Regions from separate parts of the Agrobacterium sp. 16-2014-1-2a genome, predicted to be linked through region 1. Evidence: predicted binding sites of a transcription regulator. Region 1 holds the regulator's gene; each other region holds the start of a gene.
The links. Region 1 encodes LexA, which represses DNA repair genes until DNA is damaged. Its sites were predicted from a motif close to TGTTCNNNNTGTGTTCNG; they were not measured.
Positions count from the first base shown of each region.

Region 2: the regulator LexA is predicted to act here: its motif matches at 2,067-2,084, upstream of ACQZ45_RS14925 (ATP-dependent helicase).
Region 3: the regulator LexA is predicted to act here: its motif matches at 2,095-2,112, upstream of uvrA (excinuclease ABC subunit UvrA).
Region 4: the regulator LexA is predicted to act here: its motif matches at 1,961-1,978, upstream of ACQZ45_RS05670 (MazG nucleotide pyrophosphohydrolase domain-containing protein).

Region 1 is NZ_JBNWBX010000001.1:438,172-441,827, forward strand. Features, by position in the region: gene kdsA (3-deoxy-8-phosphooctulonate synthase) at 1-572, opposite strand, end outside; gene ACQZ45_RS02185 (VOC family protein) at 572-1,453, opposite strand; gene lexA (transcriptional repressor LexA) at 1,665-2,387, shown strand; gene ACQZ45_RS02195 (glutathione S-transferase family protein) at 2,827-3,510, shown strand; gene ACQZ45_RS02200 (ComEC/Rec2 family competence protein) at 3,527-3,656, opposite strand, start outside.
Region 2 is NZ_JBNWBX010000004.1:159,647-163,302, forward strand. Features, by position in the region: gene ACQZ45_RS14925 (ATP-dependent helicase) at 1-1,973, opposite strand, end outside; gene ACQZ45_RS14930 (carboxylesterase family protein) at 2,261-2,998, shown strand; gene ACQZ45_RS14935 (LacI family DNA-binding transcriptional regulator) at 3,209-3,656, shown strand, end outside.
Region 3 is NZ_JBNWBX010000001.1:331,581-335,236, forward strand. Features, by position in the region: gene uvrA (excinuclease ABC subunit UvrA) at 1-1,961, opposite strand, end outside; gene ACQZ45_RS01650 (single-stranded DNA-binding protein) at 2,227-2,802, shown strand; gene ACQZ45_RS01655 (CBS domain-containing protein) at 2,868-3,656, opposite strand, start outside.
Region 4 is NZ_JBNWBX010000001.1:1,118,562-1,122,217, forward strand. Features, by position in the region: gene ACQZ45_RS05660 (bleomycin resistance protein) at 268-705, shown strand; gene ACQZ45_RS05665 (HAD family hydrolase) at 712-1,386, shown strand; gene ACQZ45_RS05670 (MazG nucleotide pyrophosphohydrolase domain-containing protein) at 1,654-1,959, opposite strand; gene ACQZ45_RS05675 (TSUP family transporter) at 2,110-2,889, shown strand; gene pdxH (pyridoxamine 5'-phosphate oxidase) at 2,921-3,541, opposite strand; gene ACQZ45_RS05685 (RT0821/Lpp0805 family surface protein) at 3,598-3,656, shown strand, end outside.

The DNA.
Region 1 (3,656 bases):
AAAGAGCGCATGTCGGAAACCAGCGTGTTGTAACCGAAGGACGCACCGCGCTCGCACAACATCACATTCGGATTGCCGCTCTCATTGAGCTTGGCAAGCACGTTCTTCATGTCCCAGGGCGCCAGAAACTGGCCTTTCTTGACGTTGATGACGCGGCCGGTTTTGGCGGCAGCAACGAGAAGATCGGTCTGGCGGCTGAGGAACGCCGGAATCTGCAGCACGTCCACTACCTCGGAAACGATGGCGCATTGCTCTTCCGTGTGGATGTCGGTCAGAAGAGGAAAACCGAATTCCTTTTTGAGATCGGCAAAAACCTGCATCGCGTTATCCAGGCCGATGCCGCGTTTTCCGGAAAGCGAAGTGCGGTTCGCCTTGTCGAAAGAAGACTTGTAGACAAGCCCTACTCCCAGCTTGTCGCAAAGCTCCTTCAGGACGCCAGCGATCATGAAGGCATGTTCGCGGCTTTCCATCTGGCAGGGACCGGCAATCAGCGAAAACCGCTCGGTATTCGAGAAGGAAACCTTGCTGGCGCCGTCGCCGGCAGTGACTTTAAGATTGTTCGTAACGCTCATCATTTTTCCTCGAAGGCGAAGGCAACACCCTGACCGGGTGCTGCGGGCACCACCAGACGGCCGTCCGCTTTTGCGCAGGACACGCCATTAGCAGCAAGCACCGCCTCTGTCACGGCAAGATCGTGTGACGAAAAGACGATGCCCGCGCCGCGCAATCCGCATTCGTTGCCATCCTGAGCATTCAGGGTCTGCCCGCCGAAAGGCGGTTTTCCGGTCAATCTGATGCTGGCATTGCCGGTCGCGAAAACCATATCACCGCCCGGAGACCTTTTGCCTTCACAGCCAAACACTGTCTCGATCAGGCCCGCCACCTTCATATTGCCGCCGGAAAACAGGACGATTTCACTCAGGCCGGTGACACCATTGGCGTGGCGCTCCAGCATGGTGCGATCGCCCGGAAGGGCTTGAAGCCGTTGACAACTGAACAAAAAGAAATCCGCGGCCGCCCCGCTTGCAGCAAAAGCCAGCCGGAACGCCGCCTCGCCTTGCGAGCCATCCGGCATACGAACAGGCCGCGAAAACTCGAACACATCGCCCGCCGAAAGGCCGGCTGCCCGAAACCGCTCATGGTCAACCAAGGCGTCTTCAGTCCTGGCGACAAGAGCCGAAAAACCCTCCTGCCCGTCCCGTTGCCGGAAGGCCACATCCCTGCCGGTGAACACATCACCCCTCTCTATTGACGCATTATATTTAGCCGAATCAGCAATTGCGAGCGGCTCCAGATAGGTGCCATCGGCGAAAAATACGCAGGCATTTTGGGTGCCGAAAGGATGCAGAGCCTCCGGCGCAACCGTAAAGCCAAGACTGACGAGGCGCTTCACGGCGACGCCTATGACTTCCACGGGCAAAACGAGATGGTCAACGCTATAGGGTTTCGTCATGAAAATGTATCCTGCTGGCCTTCCGCCCGGAGCATGTCGGGACGGTTTTGACCGCACAAAAGCACAATTGCGTGCTATGAGGCAAATCATCACAGCAACAGATGGCACCTTCACGAAATTTTAGGGGATTGCAGAACACATATGGAACATATAGTGTTCGTTCTGTATTTGTTTCGCGACTTCCACTACGATTCTAAAGGGTGTTTTCCTCATGCTCACGCGCAAACAGCAGGAATTGCTTCTCTTCATTCATGAACGAATGAAAGAGTCCGGCGTGCCGCCCTCCTTCGATGAAATGAAGGACGCACTCGATCTTGCTTCGAAATCCGGCATCCACCGCCTGATAACCGCTCTCGAAGAGCGCGGGTTCATTCGTCGGCTACCAAATAGAGCTCGGGCGCTGGAAGTCATCAAGCTGCCCGAGGCTTATACGCCGGGTGCAAGGCCGCAGCGCGGCTTTTCGCCAAGCGTTATCGAAGGCAGCCTTGGCAAGCCCAAAACGCCGGAACCGGCCCCTGCCCCCAAGACGCCGGCCAACGATCTGGGCGGGGCTGTCACCGTGCCGGTCATGGGCCGCATCGCTGCGGGCGTGCCAATTTCCGCCATCCAGAACAACACCCATGATGTGGCAGTGCCAGTAGACATGCTTGGCACGGGCGAACATTACGCGCTTGAGGTCAAGGGTGATTCGATGATCGAGGCCGGCATTTTCGACGGCGACACAGTCATCATCCGCAACGGCAACACCGCCAATCCCGGGGACATCGTTGTGGCTCTGGTGGATGACGAGGAAGCCACGCTGAAGCGCTTCCGCCGCAAGGGAGCCTCCATTGCGCTCGAGGCGGCAAACCCAGCCTATGAGACCCGTATCTTCGGGCCCGACCGGGTTAAAATTCAGGGCAAACTGGTGGGGCTGATCCGCCGCTACCATTGATCTTATCGAACCGAACGTATTCACTTTATAATAGGCGTCATCGTGAAGATGGCGCCTATATTGGGTTTGGCTTTTTCCAAACGTGGCGGGCTTTTGCGGGTGCACGAGGATATGCGCCATCCAGCCTATGCGCGTTGCCCTTTCTAAACTGAGTTCCTGCTCCATAAAGATGCTTCGGTTTCGCTACAGGCGTGGTGGCGAATGGGCTGCTCGCTGTAATTGTCGAAGCGATCCCATCCGCTGTTTTTTAGCGACGTTGTTCTGTCGTGTTGCACAGTCAGTTTTAGTCGTCACCAAAGGGTGACTTATCGCAAGGCGCGCTCTCAGCGGCCCCACATCACCATTCATCAACGGCGTTTATGGGAGCCATGGATAATTTTCGATATTCCGTGAACGCTTGGCAGGTGTAGAAATACGCGTCATATCCGGGAGATACGCCATGTACGATCTTTATATAGCCAACAAGAACTATTCTTCATGGTCGCTGCGGCCGTGGGTATTGATGCGCACGCTCGGTATCGCCTTCGATGAAAAGCTCATTCCGTTCGGCGAAGGCGTCTCTTTCTCCTCCTTTTCGCCGACGGGCAAGGTGCCCTGCCTGGTCGACGAGGGTATGACGGTTTGGGAAACGCTTTCGATCGTCGAATATCTTGCCGAAAGACACCAGGGTGTCTGGGCAAGCGACAAGCATGCGAGGGCCTGGTCGCGTTCGGCCGCAAGTGAGATGCATGCCGGCTTTTCCTCGCTGCGCAATCTCTATCCCATGTCGGTGGGCATTCGGGTCAAACCCAGGGGCGGCGATGCCGGACTTAAGGCCGATATAAAGCGGATCGATGCGTTGTGGAGCGAGGGTCTTACAAAATTCGGCGGGCCATATCTTGCCGGTCAAAAGTTCACGGCGGTCGATGCTTTCTTCTGCCCGGTTGCATTCCGTTTCCAGACCTATGGCAGCGCGGATCTTTCGCCAGCAGCGAAAGCCTATTGCGACCTGCTGCTCGCCCTGCCTGCCATGCAAGAATGGTACGAGGCCGGTTTGAAGGAGAGCTGGCGCGACGCTGGTCATGAAGAGGAAGTTGGCGGGATCGGCGAATTGACTGAAGATTTGCGCGCCAAGGCCCGATGATCCATGCTGGCGGCAGTCATTGCGACGCCGCCAGCAGCCGGATGATGGGCTGCGGCAGATCACGGTCGAAACGTCCGCTTTTCCAGTCGTAATAACGGTGCTGGCTCCAGGGCCTGTCCGTTCCGGCGATTGCGGCGCGCAGCCCG
Region 2 (3,656 bases), on a different contig from region 1:
GCGGTTTCAAAGAACTGCAGCAAAGTTGCCGGTATGAAGCGGGTTCTAGCGGCATAGACATGCCGGTCGCCCTGCGCGTTCTGGCCATGGGTGAAGAACCGTTGCGGGGTTATCAGTGACAGACTGTCCTTGGCGCGAGTCATGGCGACATAGAGCAACCGGCGTTCCTCCTCTACTTCATGCGTGGAGCCGACGCCCAGATCGGAGGGTATGCAGCCATCGACCACGTTCAGGATAAAGACGGAGCGCCATTCCTGGCCTTTCGCCGAATGAATGGTTGAAAGCGTCAGGTAATCCTCATCGAGCAGCGGCACGCCTGCCTGATCGCTGGTGGCATCCGGTGGATCGAGCGTCAGTTCGGTGAGGAAGCGTTCGCGGGAAGGATAGCCGCCGGCAATCTGCTCGAGTTGCAGCAAATCGGCCTTCCGCGTCTCGGCATCCACATGGATGCGTTCGAGGTGGGGCTCGTACCAGAGCCGCGCCTGCTCGATATCTGATGGCCAGCCGCCGTGCGATTTTCGCATGTTCGCCAGCAACTGCACGAAGGATACCCAGTCATCACCGGTTTTGGGTGGCGGCGGAATTTCGGCAAGGGCGAGCAGAGGTTCCGGGTCTGCCGCAATCGTATCGAGAATATTGCCGGCTTTCTTCGGCCCGATACCCGGCAGCATCTGAAGTAGCCTGAAACCTGCGACGCGGTCGCGCGGGTTTTGCGCGAACCGCAATACCGCCAGCATGTCCTTTACATGGGCACTGTCGAGAAACTTCAGGCCGCCAAATTTGACGAAGGGAATGTTGCGGCGTGTAAGTTCAACTTCAAGCGGCCCGCTATGACTGGAGGTGCGAAACAGCACGGCCTGTTGCTTCAGCGTCATGCCGGTCTCACGATTGGCCAGCACCTGGTCGATAATGAAGTTCGCCTGCTCGGTTTCGCTTTTTACTGTCACGAGCTTCGGCCGCTCGAGTGACTGTCGTTCGGTCCAGAGGTTTTTGGTGAATCGCTCACGGGCAAGGTCGATGACACCATTGGCGGCAGCCAGTATCGGCTGTGTCGAGCGATAGTTGCGATCAAGGGTGATAATATCGGCAGGCGGGCTGAAAGATGCCGGAAAATCAAGGATATTGCGCACCGTTGCTGCCCGGAACGAATAGATCGACTGGGCATCGTCACCCACCACGGTCAACCCGCGACCGCCCGGCTTCAGTGCCATCAGCACCGCGGCCTGCAGCCGGTTGGTATCCTGATATTCGTCGACCATCACGTGGTCGAAACGATTGCCGATATCGCCTGCAAGGTCGGGATCGCTGACCATCTGGGCCCAGTAGAGCAGAAGATCGTCGTAATCGAGAACGTTCTGGGCCTGCTTGGCCTCCACATAGGCGGCGAATAATTGCTTGAGTTCTTCTTCCCAGCTGGACACCCATGGATAGTGCTGGCGCAGGATTTCTTTCAGCGGCGTTTGTGAATTGACGGCGCGCGAATAGATCGCAAGGCAGGTGCCCTTTGTCGGAAAACGGCTCTCGGTCTTGGAGAAACCCAGTTCGTGTCGGGCAAGGTTCATCAGATCAGCGCTGTCTTCGCGGTCGTGGATCGTGAAATCCACGTCCAGTCCAATCTGTTCCGCATAGATTCGCAAGAGGCGCGCGCCGATCCCGTGAAACGTGCCGGACCAGGTCATCGCATCCGTGAGGGCTCCGGCGTTAGCGCCGATGACCTGCTTGCAGATACGCTCGACACGACGCGACATTTCGGAAGCGGCACGCCGTGAAAACGTCATCAGCAGGATGCGGCGAGGATCAGCGCCATTAACGATCAGATGCGCCACCCGGTGCGCCAGCGTATTGGTCTTGCCGGAACCGGCACCGGCGATAATCAGCAACGGTCCCGCCGTGTGTCCGCCTGAAGGCCCAACGCCATGTTCCACGGCCTTGCGTTGCTGCTCGTTCAGTTTGTCCAGATAGGCAACCGCCATGCCTGCATCCTTGATATTTGCCTATCCGCACGAAGACGGCATTTTTCAAAAGCACTCTTGTTGCAATGATTAGCAAAAACTCAAACAGCAGGCCAGAACAAATAATGAACGCATGTCTCTGTCCTCCACACTGCGGTGGACAAGCCTGGCTGATCGATAGTCGCAGCCTCAATCGGGTTCCGCATGGCGTGTTGACCGGCATGCTTTTCAAACCACTGAACCAACCCGGCGGCTGATGAGTTCACCAGTCGCGTCTTGGAAGACGTGTTTGTTGGGAGGACAAAAGCATGAAGCATCTTAAACTATGCCTGATCGCTGTTGCGGCACTGGCCACATCGACATTTGCGTTTGCCGAGCAGAAGGCCATGAGGTCTGACGCCACGATCGCGTCGGATATCAATTATCTGCTTTATACGCCCAAAGACTATGCCGGTTCGGACAAAACCTATCCTCTCGTGGTATGGCTGCATGGCGGCGATCAGGGCGGGAGCGACGTCGAAAAGCTGCGCCGCAACGGTCTGCCAAAATTGATCGAAGGGGGCCGTGATTTTCCTTTCATGGTGTTTTCGCCACAAAATCCGAGCGAGGAACTGCTTTATCCGATCGAACGTGTCGCAAGCGTCCTGGCTTCCGTTGTGGCGGATCATCGGGTGGACCGCAGCCGTATCTATCTGATTGGATATAGCCGGGGAGGGTTCGGCGCCTGGTCAATGGCCGAGCAGTTTCCACAAACTTTTGCTGCGGTCGTCCCAATTGCCGGTGGCGGCATCCGCCATTACCTCAACCGCACCAATGAAAAGACAGCATTCTGGGCCTTTCACGGCTCAAGGGATGAGGTGATTCCTTTGTCCGATACTGTTGTCCTCGTTCAGCGTCTCCAGGAACTGAAACGTAATGTGCGGCTGACGGTTTTTGAAGATACGAACCATGAAGAGGTGGAGGCAAAAGTGCTCGACGATGAGGCGATGTGGACCTGGCTTCTCCAGCAAAAGCTTGCAGACGCAAAGACGCCTTCGGTACCCTGAACCCGCAGCGGGCACCATTTACCGATGGTATGAAAGCCCATAACCCAGCGCGGCCGTCATAAGGCCGGGCTGGCCGCCTCATAAGCCTTCGTCAAAACATCTCTCCGCAAGCGTGTCTTTCCCCTCTTGACACAGAGTAGGGAGGCCATGCTAATACGCATTAACAGCTAATACGTATTAGCAGGCAACGAATGTCGGGGAGGGCATTGCGTGACCAGCCATAAACGCCTTACTCAGAACGATATTGCGAAGCTTGCCGGCGTCAGTCAGGCAACAGTATCGCTTGTTTTGAACGGCGCGCCGACCGCGATTGCACGTATCCCGGCTGAAACACGCGAACGCGTACAGGCGGTCATTCGCAAGACGGGTTATGTCGCCGACCCGATCGCGCGCCGCATGGCCAAGGGGCTTAATCGCATCCTCGGCGTCTTCACCTACGAGCCTGCTTTTCCAAGCGCACAGGCGGACTTCTTTACGCCGTTCCTGTTGGGCATCGAGGAAGAGGCGCAGCAGCAGGCATACGATCTTCTGCTGCTGACCAGTGCCGGCGTCGGCAACAACCGCAAGATTTTTTCCGAGGGCAACAGGCTCCGGATCGCCGATGGCTGCCTGGTCCTGGGCCGTGAATTCGACCGCAAGGAGCTTACCCGGCTGGTCT
Region 3 (3,656 bases), 110 kb from region 1:
AGGGGAACGGCCGCAGTCACATTCTTCAGGTTGTTGCCGCGTGCGCCAAAAACCTTGATTTCGCGGCCCTTCTTCGGCTTGCGGCGTTCTGCCGGCACGGCGACGCCGAGTTCGCCGGATAGATATTTGCCGGTCAGCGATTTCGGATTGGCCATGACCTCCTGCGGCGTGCCTTCGGCGATGACCTGACCACCGTGAATGCCGGCGGCCGGACCGATATCAACGACATAATCCGCCGTCAGAATGGCATCCTCGTCGTGTTCGACCACGATCACCGTATTGCCGATGTCGCGCAGGTGCTTCAGCGTATCGAGCAGGCGGGCATTGTCACGCTGATGAAGGCCGATGGACGGCTCATCTAGAACATAGAGAACGCCGGTGAGGCCGGAGCCGATCTGCGACGCAAGCCGGATGCGCTGGCTTTCTCCGCCGGAAAGCGTGCCGGAGTTGCGTGATAGGCTGAGATAATCCAGCCCGACATCGTTGAGGAATCGCAGACGTTCGCGGATTTCCTTGAGGATGCGAACCGCGATCTCGTTCTGTTTGGCGTTCAGATTTTCCGGCAGCGTCTCGAACCAGTCGCGTGCCATACGGATCGACATCTGGGTGACTTCGCCGATGTGCATTCTGTTGATCTTGACGGCGAGCGCTTCCGGCTTCAGGCGATAGCCGGCGCAGGCCGGGCAGGGGGCCGCCGACATATAACGCTCGATTTCCTCGCGCGCCCAGGCGCTGTCAGTCTCTTTCCAGCGACGCTCCAGATTGGGAACGATGCCTTCGAAATTCTTCACCGTCTTGTAGGAGCGCGCACCGTCCTGATAGTTGAACTCGATCTTGTCGTCAGTGCCCTGGAGAATGGCGTGCTGCGCCTCTTTCGAAAGGTCCGTCCATTTGCTCGACAGCTTGAAACCGAAGGCCTTGCCCAGCGCCTCCAGCGTCTGGTTGTAATAGGGGGAAGACGACTTGGCCCAGGGGGCGATCGCGCCATCCCGCAGGGTGCGTGCAGGTTCGGGCACGATCAGGTTTTCGTCCACCTTCTGCTGCGAGCCGAGACCGTCACAGGTGGGGCAGGCGCCGAAGGGATTGTTGAAGGAGAAAAGCCGGGGCTCGATTTCCGGGATGGTGAAGCCGGAGACCGGGCAGGCGAATTTTTCCGAAAACAGCATACGCTCGTGGGTCTCATTGAGCGATTTGTTTGCGGAGCCGCCAGCCGAGGTTTCTTCCGGCGGCAGGGGCTTGTCGGCAAATTCGGCCACTGCCAACCCGTCGGCAAGCTTGAGGCAGGTCTCGAGACTGTCGGCAAGGCGTGCTGCCATATCCGGGCGCACGACGGCGCGGTCCACCACCACATCGATATCGTGTTTGTACTTCTTGTCGAGGACGGGAACGTCAGCGATCTCGTAGAACTGGCCATCCACCTTGACGCGCTGGAAGCCCTTCTTCATCAGCTCGGCGAGTTCCTTTTTATATTCGCCTTTGCGGCCGCGCACGATCGGCGCGAGAATATAAAGGCGCGTGCCTTCCTCGAAGGCAAGGATACGGTCGACCATCTGGCTGACCGTCTGGCTCTCGATCGGCAGGCCCGTCGCCGGCGAGTAAGGCACGCCGACACGCGCAAACAGCAGGCGCATATAGTCGTAGATTTCCGTGACCGTGCCGACCGTGGAGCGCGGGTTCTTCGAGGTGGTTTTCTGCTCGATGGAAATCGCCGGAGAAAGCCCCTCGATGCGGTCTACATCCGGCTTCTGCATCATTTCGAGGAACTGGCGCGCATAGGCCGAGAGGCTCTCGACATAACGGCGCTGGCCCTCAGCATAGATTGTGTCGAAGGCGAGCGACGACTTGCCCGAGCCGGAGAGCCCGGTCATGACGATCAGCTTATTGCGCGGTAGATCCAGATCGATACCCTTGAGGTTATGCTCACGGGCACCACGGATGGAAATCGTCTTCAGTTCACTCATGATAAAGCTCGGACAAAATTAACAGGCCTGATGGCGGCGCGTCCTTATGTAGTGACGCAACCGGACGTGTCGAGGTTTATTCCCTATCGATCGATGGCTTTTCGGCTCACTTGACTCGAATTTCGTGATTTAATAGAACAAAAAAGGAACAAATTGCAAGTGCGAATGTACTCTCTGAGAAAGTCGGGATTATTCGCTGTGGATTGTTCCCCGTTGCGGTGCCCTTTGCGGGCGGCGATGGTTATTGTGTGCGGGATTTTTTGAAATGCAATTGCCGGTCACGATGGCTGGCGGACAGGATGACGAGATGGCTGGTAGCGTAAACAAGGTAATTCTGATTGGGAACGTTGGCGCCGATCCCGAAATTCGCCGGACGCAGGACGGCCGTCCGATTGCCAATCTGCGTATCGCCACGTCGGAGACGTGGCGGGACCGCAACAGCGGCGAGCGCAAGGAAAAGACAGAATGGCACACGGTCGTCGTTTTCAACGAAGGCCTGTGCAAGGTTGTCGAACAATATGTGAAAAAGGGCGCCAAGCTCTATATTGAAGGCCAGCTGCAGACGCGCAAGTGGCAGGACCAGACCGGTAACGACCGTTACTCCACCGAAGTGGTACTGCAGGGCTTCAACTCCACGCTGACGATGCTCGACGGTCGCGGCGAAGGTGGCGGCGGCAGCCGCAGCGGTGGCGACATCGGCGGTGGAGATTATGGCAGCGGCGGCGGTAACTACGGTGGCGGTTACGACCAGCAGCCGGCGGCCCGCGGCGGTGCCTCGCGTGGCGGCAGCCAGCCTTCCGGCGGCTTCTCCAGTGACATGGACGACGATATCCCGTTCTGATCGGGACCGAGATTGACGGGGCGGGCGCCGGTCGAACCGGTTGCCCGCTTCAAGGTCGCGACGACCTATGCCGCGGCTTTGTCCGCCAGCATCGCAACCATGACATCGGACTGCGAAAGAATACCCACCATCTTGCCGTTGGCGTCGATCACCGGCAGGTAATGCAGGCCTTCCTCCGCAAAGCGGATGATTGCTTCCTCGATCGCCGTTTCCGGCCGCACGGTTCTAACAGGCGATGTCATGATATCCTTGACGGTATCGTTAGGTGCGCTTTCGCCTGAGAGGATAAGGCGCAGGCGCTGCAGGAAACCGATGGAAGGGCGGCCGTTTCTCCAGCTAGCCTTTTCAAGAAAATCCGTCTGAGTGACGATGCCGACGATTTCGGCCCTGTCGTTGGTCACGGGCAGAGCCTTGAAATGGCGGTTGCGCATCAGTGAATGGGCGTGGCGCAGGCTATCATCCGGGGCGACGCCGACCACATCGCGCGACATGACGCTGGCGCAATCGAGGTGGAGGGCGCGGCGGCGCCAGGAGCGCAATTCCGTCTTGCGCAAAATCATCTCCAGCACATCGCGATCAATATCGAGAACCTCGTCATATTCCTTCAGCACCTCGTCCAGATCGGCTGAGGAAAAGCCGATTTTCTGTATCGGCGTCGGGTCTGCCGTGCCGTGGCTGGCCTTTCCAAACCTCAGGCCGTGCGGATAGGCGCGGCCGGTGGCATTGTTATAAACGAGCGCGAGGATGAGAAGGATGAGCGAGTTTCCGGCGACCGGCCAGAGAATAAAGCCATAGCCGAGACTATGCACGGCGGGACCGCCGAGAACGGCCGTCAGCGCCACCGCGCCGCTTGG
Region 4 (3,656 bases), 680 kb from region 1:
TCGAGCCGGAATCGAGCCTACCCGTGTCCGCTTGGCGAAAGGAGTCTTTGCAGCCCAAGGACTTGGGCTGACTGGGTGCCGGATCATGTACGGCATGAGGTGAGAAAGGCTGTGGTAGGCCGAAAAGTTGAACCTGCTTCAGCCCACAACTCCGCACATGGCTGCCATGATGAGGATTCCTCTGGCAAGTCACCCGGAAGACGATAATATCGCCCCATTACCGCAGGCCACGCCTCCCATAGCCGGGCCTGCGCGGCAAAGGAGACCATGACCATCATACGAAATGCCCTCGTCCCGGAACTAGCCGTCAGCGACTGGCAGAAAAGCCGCGCTTTTTATTGCGACCTGATCGGTTTTCATGTGGTTTATGAGCGCGCCGAAGAGGGCTTTGCCTATCTGGCGCTGGGTGATGCGCAACTGATGATCGACCAGATCGGTGCGACCCGGACCTTCGTGGCGGAAAATGCAGCGCTTGAATTTCCGCTGGGCCGCGGCATGAATCTGCAACTTGCCGTTCCTTCCCTGCTGCCCATCCTCGCGCGGCTTGAGCGGGCCTCGATCGATCTTGTCCTGCCGTCAGAAGAAAAATGGTACAGGCGCGGCACAGTCGAGGTCGGCAACCGGCAATTCATCGTCGCCGATCCGGACGGTTACCTGCTCCGCCCGTTCGAAAGCCTCGGCGAACGCCCCTTCCGGTTCGGTTGAGCCGCCATGCTGCCTTTTCTCCCGCATGCTGTCGTTTTCGACATGGACGGATTGCTGATCGAAAGCGAGACGCTTTATCGCGATTCCTTTCTGGCCGCGTCAGATGAGGGCGGCCACGGAATGCGGGTAGAGACCTATCAGAAGGTCTGCGGCAGCCCGTGGGATGTCATTACCGGCACCATTTTCGCCGATTATGGCGCGGATTTTCCGATCGACAGCTTCCGTGACGCCTGGCTCCGGCATCTTGCCGTGATGATGGCAGAAGGCGTGGCGCTGAAACCCGGCGTCGTCGAAATCCTCGATCTTCTCGACAGGCTCGATATACGCCGCGCCATCGCCACCTCCTCGCGGCACGATTCCGTCACGCGTCATCTCGGCCCCTATGACCTGCTCAAACGTTTCGATACCATCGTCGCCCGCGGCGACTATTCGGAGCCGAAGCCGTCGCCCATGCCATATCTTACTGCCGCAAAACGTCTCGGCATCGATCCGGGCCGTTGCCTGGCGCTGGAGGATTCCTGGCACGGCGTGCGCTCCGCCTCATCGGCGGGCATGATGACGATCATGGTGCCGGATGTCGCGCCGCCGACCGAGGAAATGCGGGAAAAATGCATCGCCGTTTCAAGCGATCTTCATGCGGTTGCCGGTCTCCTGCAACAGGCGCCGTTATCAGAGGCATGAAGGCGCGTCACATGCCTTTAGCCATTGGTCTTTATGGTGTCTCACATATAGGCTGACAGGCCGATCCTGCTCGAATGCATTTGTCGGCACATTCATAAACGGCGCGGCGCTGATATTGCTCGCTCTTTCCGCATTTCAGATTACCCTGCGGCAGGTCATGACACCGGTGGCCGCCATTCTCGCAGCTCTGCTCTCTATCGTTTCGCTCTCATAATCGCGGCAGCGACAGAGTCGCAGCGCTAGGATCGAGTCCCTCCCCGCAAACTGTCAAACCGACGGTGTAAAACGCCACTTGCGCTCTATCGATGCTTCGATGTCGAGACCGTTACAATGGGCGAGCAGCAACACGTGGCCCAAGAGATCGGCGGTTTCGTCGGCCAGATCCCGTTTCATCTCCTCTTCGCTTCTGTCTTTGCTGCGCCCACGCCCCGTCATCCGGTTCCAGGCCTGCGTGACCTCACCAACCTCCTCCTGAAGCTTCAGCATATACCAGTCGGGATCGCGGATGATCCTATTTTCCTCGGCGTATTTCTGTGAGGCAGCTTCAAACTGGCGCATCAAGACAGCAAGCATTTGTTCATCCTTTGTTCGTGAGATACAACTCTGATCACGATTCTCCGGCGGCGTCGTTTCGAAAGCGTATCGTGCGATAATCAGCTGAAATTTCCGCGACAGGTGCCTGCATGCGGGATAAAGAGGTATTCGAAACCCATGCAGTCACCCATGCCTCTCCTCGATTTTTTCTCGGCTCTCATCATCGCGCATAGTCCGACGCTGCTCGCCATGTTTGCGGGCGCCGCCTTTCTCGCCGGACTTGCCCGCGGCTTTTCCGGCTTTGGTGCGGCCCTCATCTTCATTCCGCTGGCAAGCGCCATTGTCGGCCCGCGCATCGCCTCGGTGGTTCTTCTTGTGGTGGACGGCGTTTTGACGCTCGGCATGATACCGCCGGCCTGGCGCATGGCCGACCGGCGTGAAGTCTTCACCATGGCAGCCGGTGCGCTTGTCGGCGTCCCGCTTGGAACGCTGCTGCTTTCCGGCGGGGATCCGCTCACCCTGCGCTGGATCATTTCCATCGTGGTTGTCGTGCTGCTGTTATTTCTCGTTTCCGGCTGGCGTTACAGCGGCCGGCCGAAAACGCCGCTCACCCTGTTCACCGGGCTTGTTGCCGGGCTGTTTTCAGGTGCGGCGCAACTGGGCGGTCCACCCATCGTCGCCTATTGGCTTGGCGGCGCCCTCAAGGGCGCTTTCGTGCGCGCCAATGTCATTCTCTATTTCGCGATTTCGACCGTGATATCCGCCACCAGCTATTTTTTTGGTGGCCTGTTCACCGCTGACGTCTTTGTTTTTTTCCTGCTGGCCCTGCCGTTTTACGGGGCGGGTCTTTATGCCGGTGCGCGGCTGCACGGGCTTGCCGACGAGGCGGCGTTCAGGCGCATCTGCTACGGCCTGATCGCCATTTCCGCCGTCATCGGCCTGCCGCTATTTGATTCGCTGCTGAAATAGGCAGGCAAGGACGGCCTGCCCCCTGCAGCTTTCAAGGATACATGCGGACCTTGGACCACGGTTCATCCGGCGTCTCGCGGCGGAATTCGACACGGTCGTGCAGGCGGAACTTGCGGTCGTGCCAGAACTCGATGCTGACCGGGCGAATGCGGAAACCGGACCAGTAGGAGGGGCGCGGAATATCGCCGATCGCATATTTCGCGGTGTATTCGGCAACCGCCTTTTCCAGCGCAAACCGGCCTTCCAGCGGCCGCGACTGCTTCGACGCCCAGGCGCCGATGCGGCTTCCGCGCGGACGCGAGGCGTAATAGCTATCCGCTTCCGCGTCGGTAACGATCTCCACCTCGCCGCGCAGACGCACCTGCCGGCGCAGGCTTTTCCAGTGGAAACACATGGCCGCTTTTTTCTGGCCCAGGATCTCGCGCCCCTTCTGGCTTTCGAAATTCGTATAGAAAACGAAGCCGCGATCGTCGACGTCCTTCAGCAGCACCATGCGCACATTCGGCAGGCCGTTTTCATCGACGGTTGCGAGTGCTACCGCGTTCGGATCGTTGATTTCGGAGGCCGTCGCGTCCTTCAGCCATTCGGCAAAAAGCGTGAACGGTTCATTTTCTTCAGTGAAGTCACTGGATGTTAACCCCGTTTCCGACATATTGACTAAAATGCTCCCGAGCTGATTTGGACCCCAGAGATGATCTCTGGCGAAAGATGGTGACCGTCATAGCAAAGTCGAACAGTCGAACAAAGGGCCTCCTTTCATCGATAGC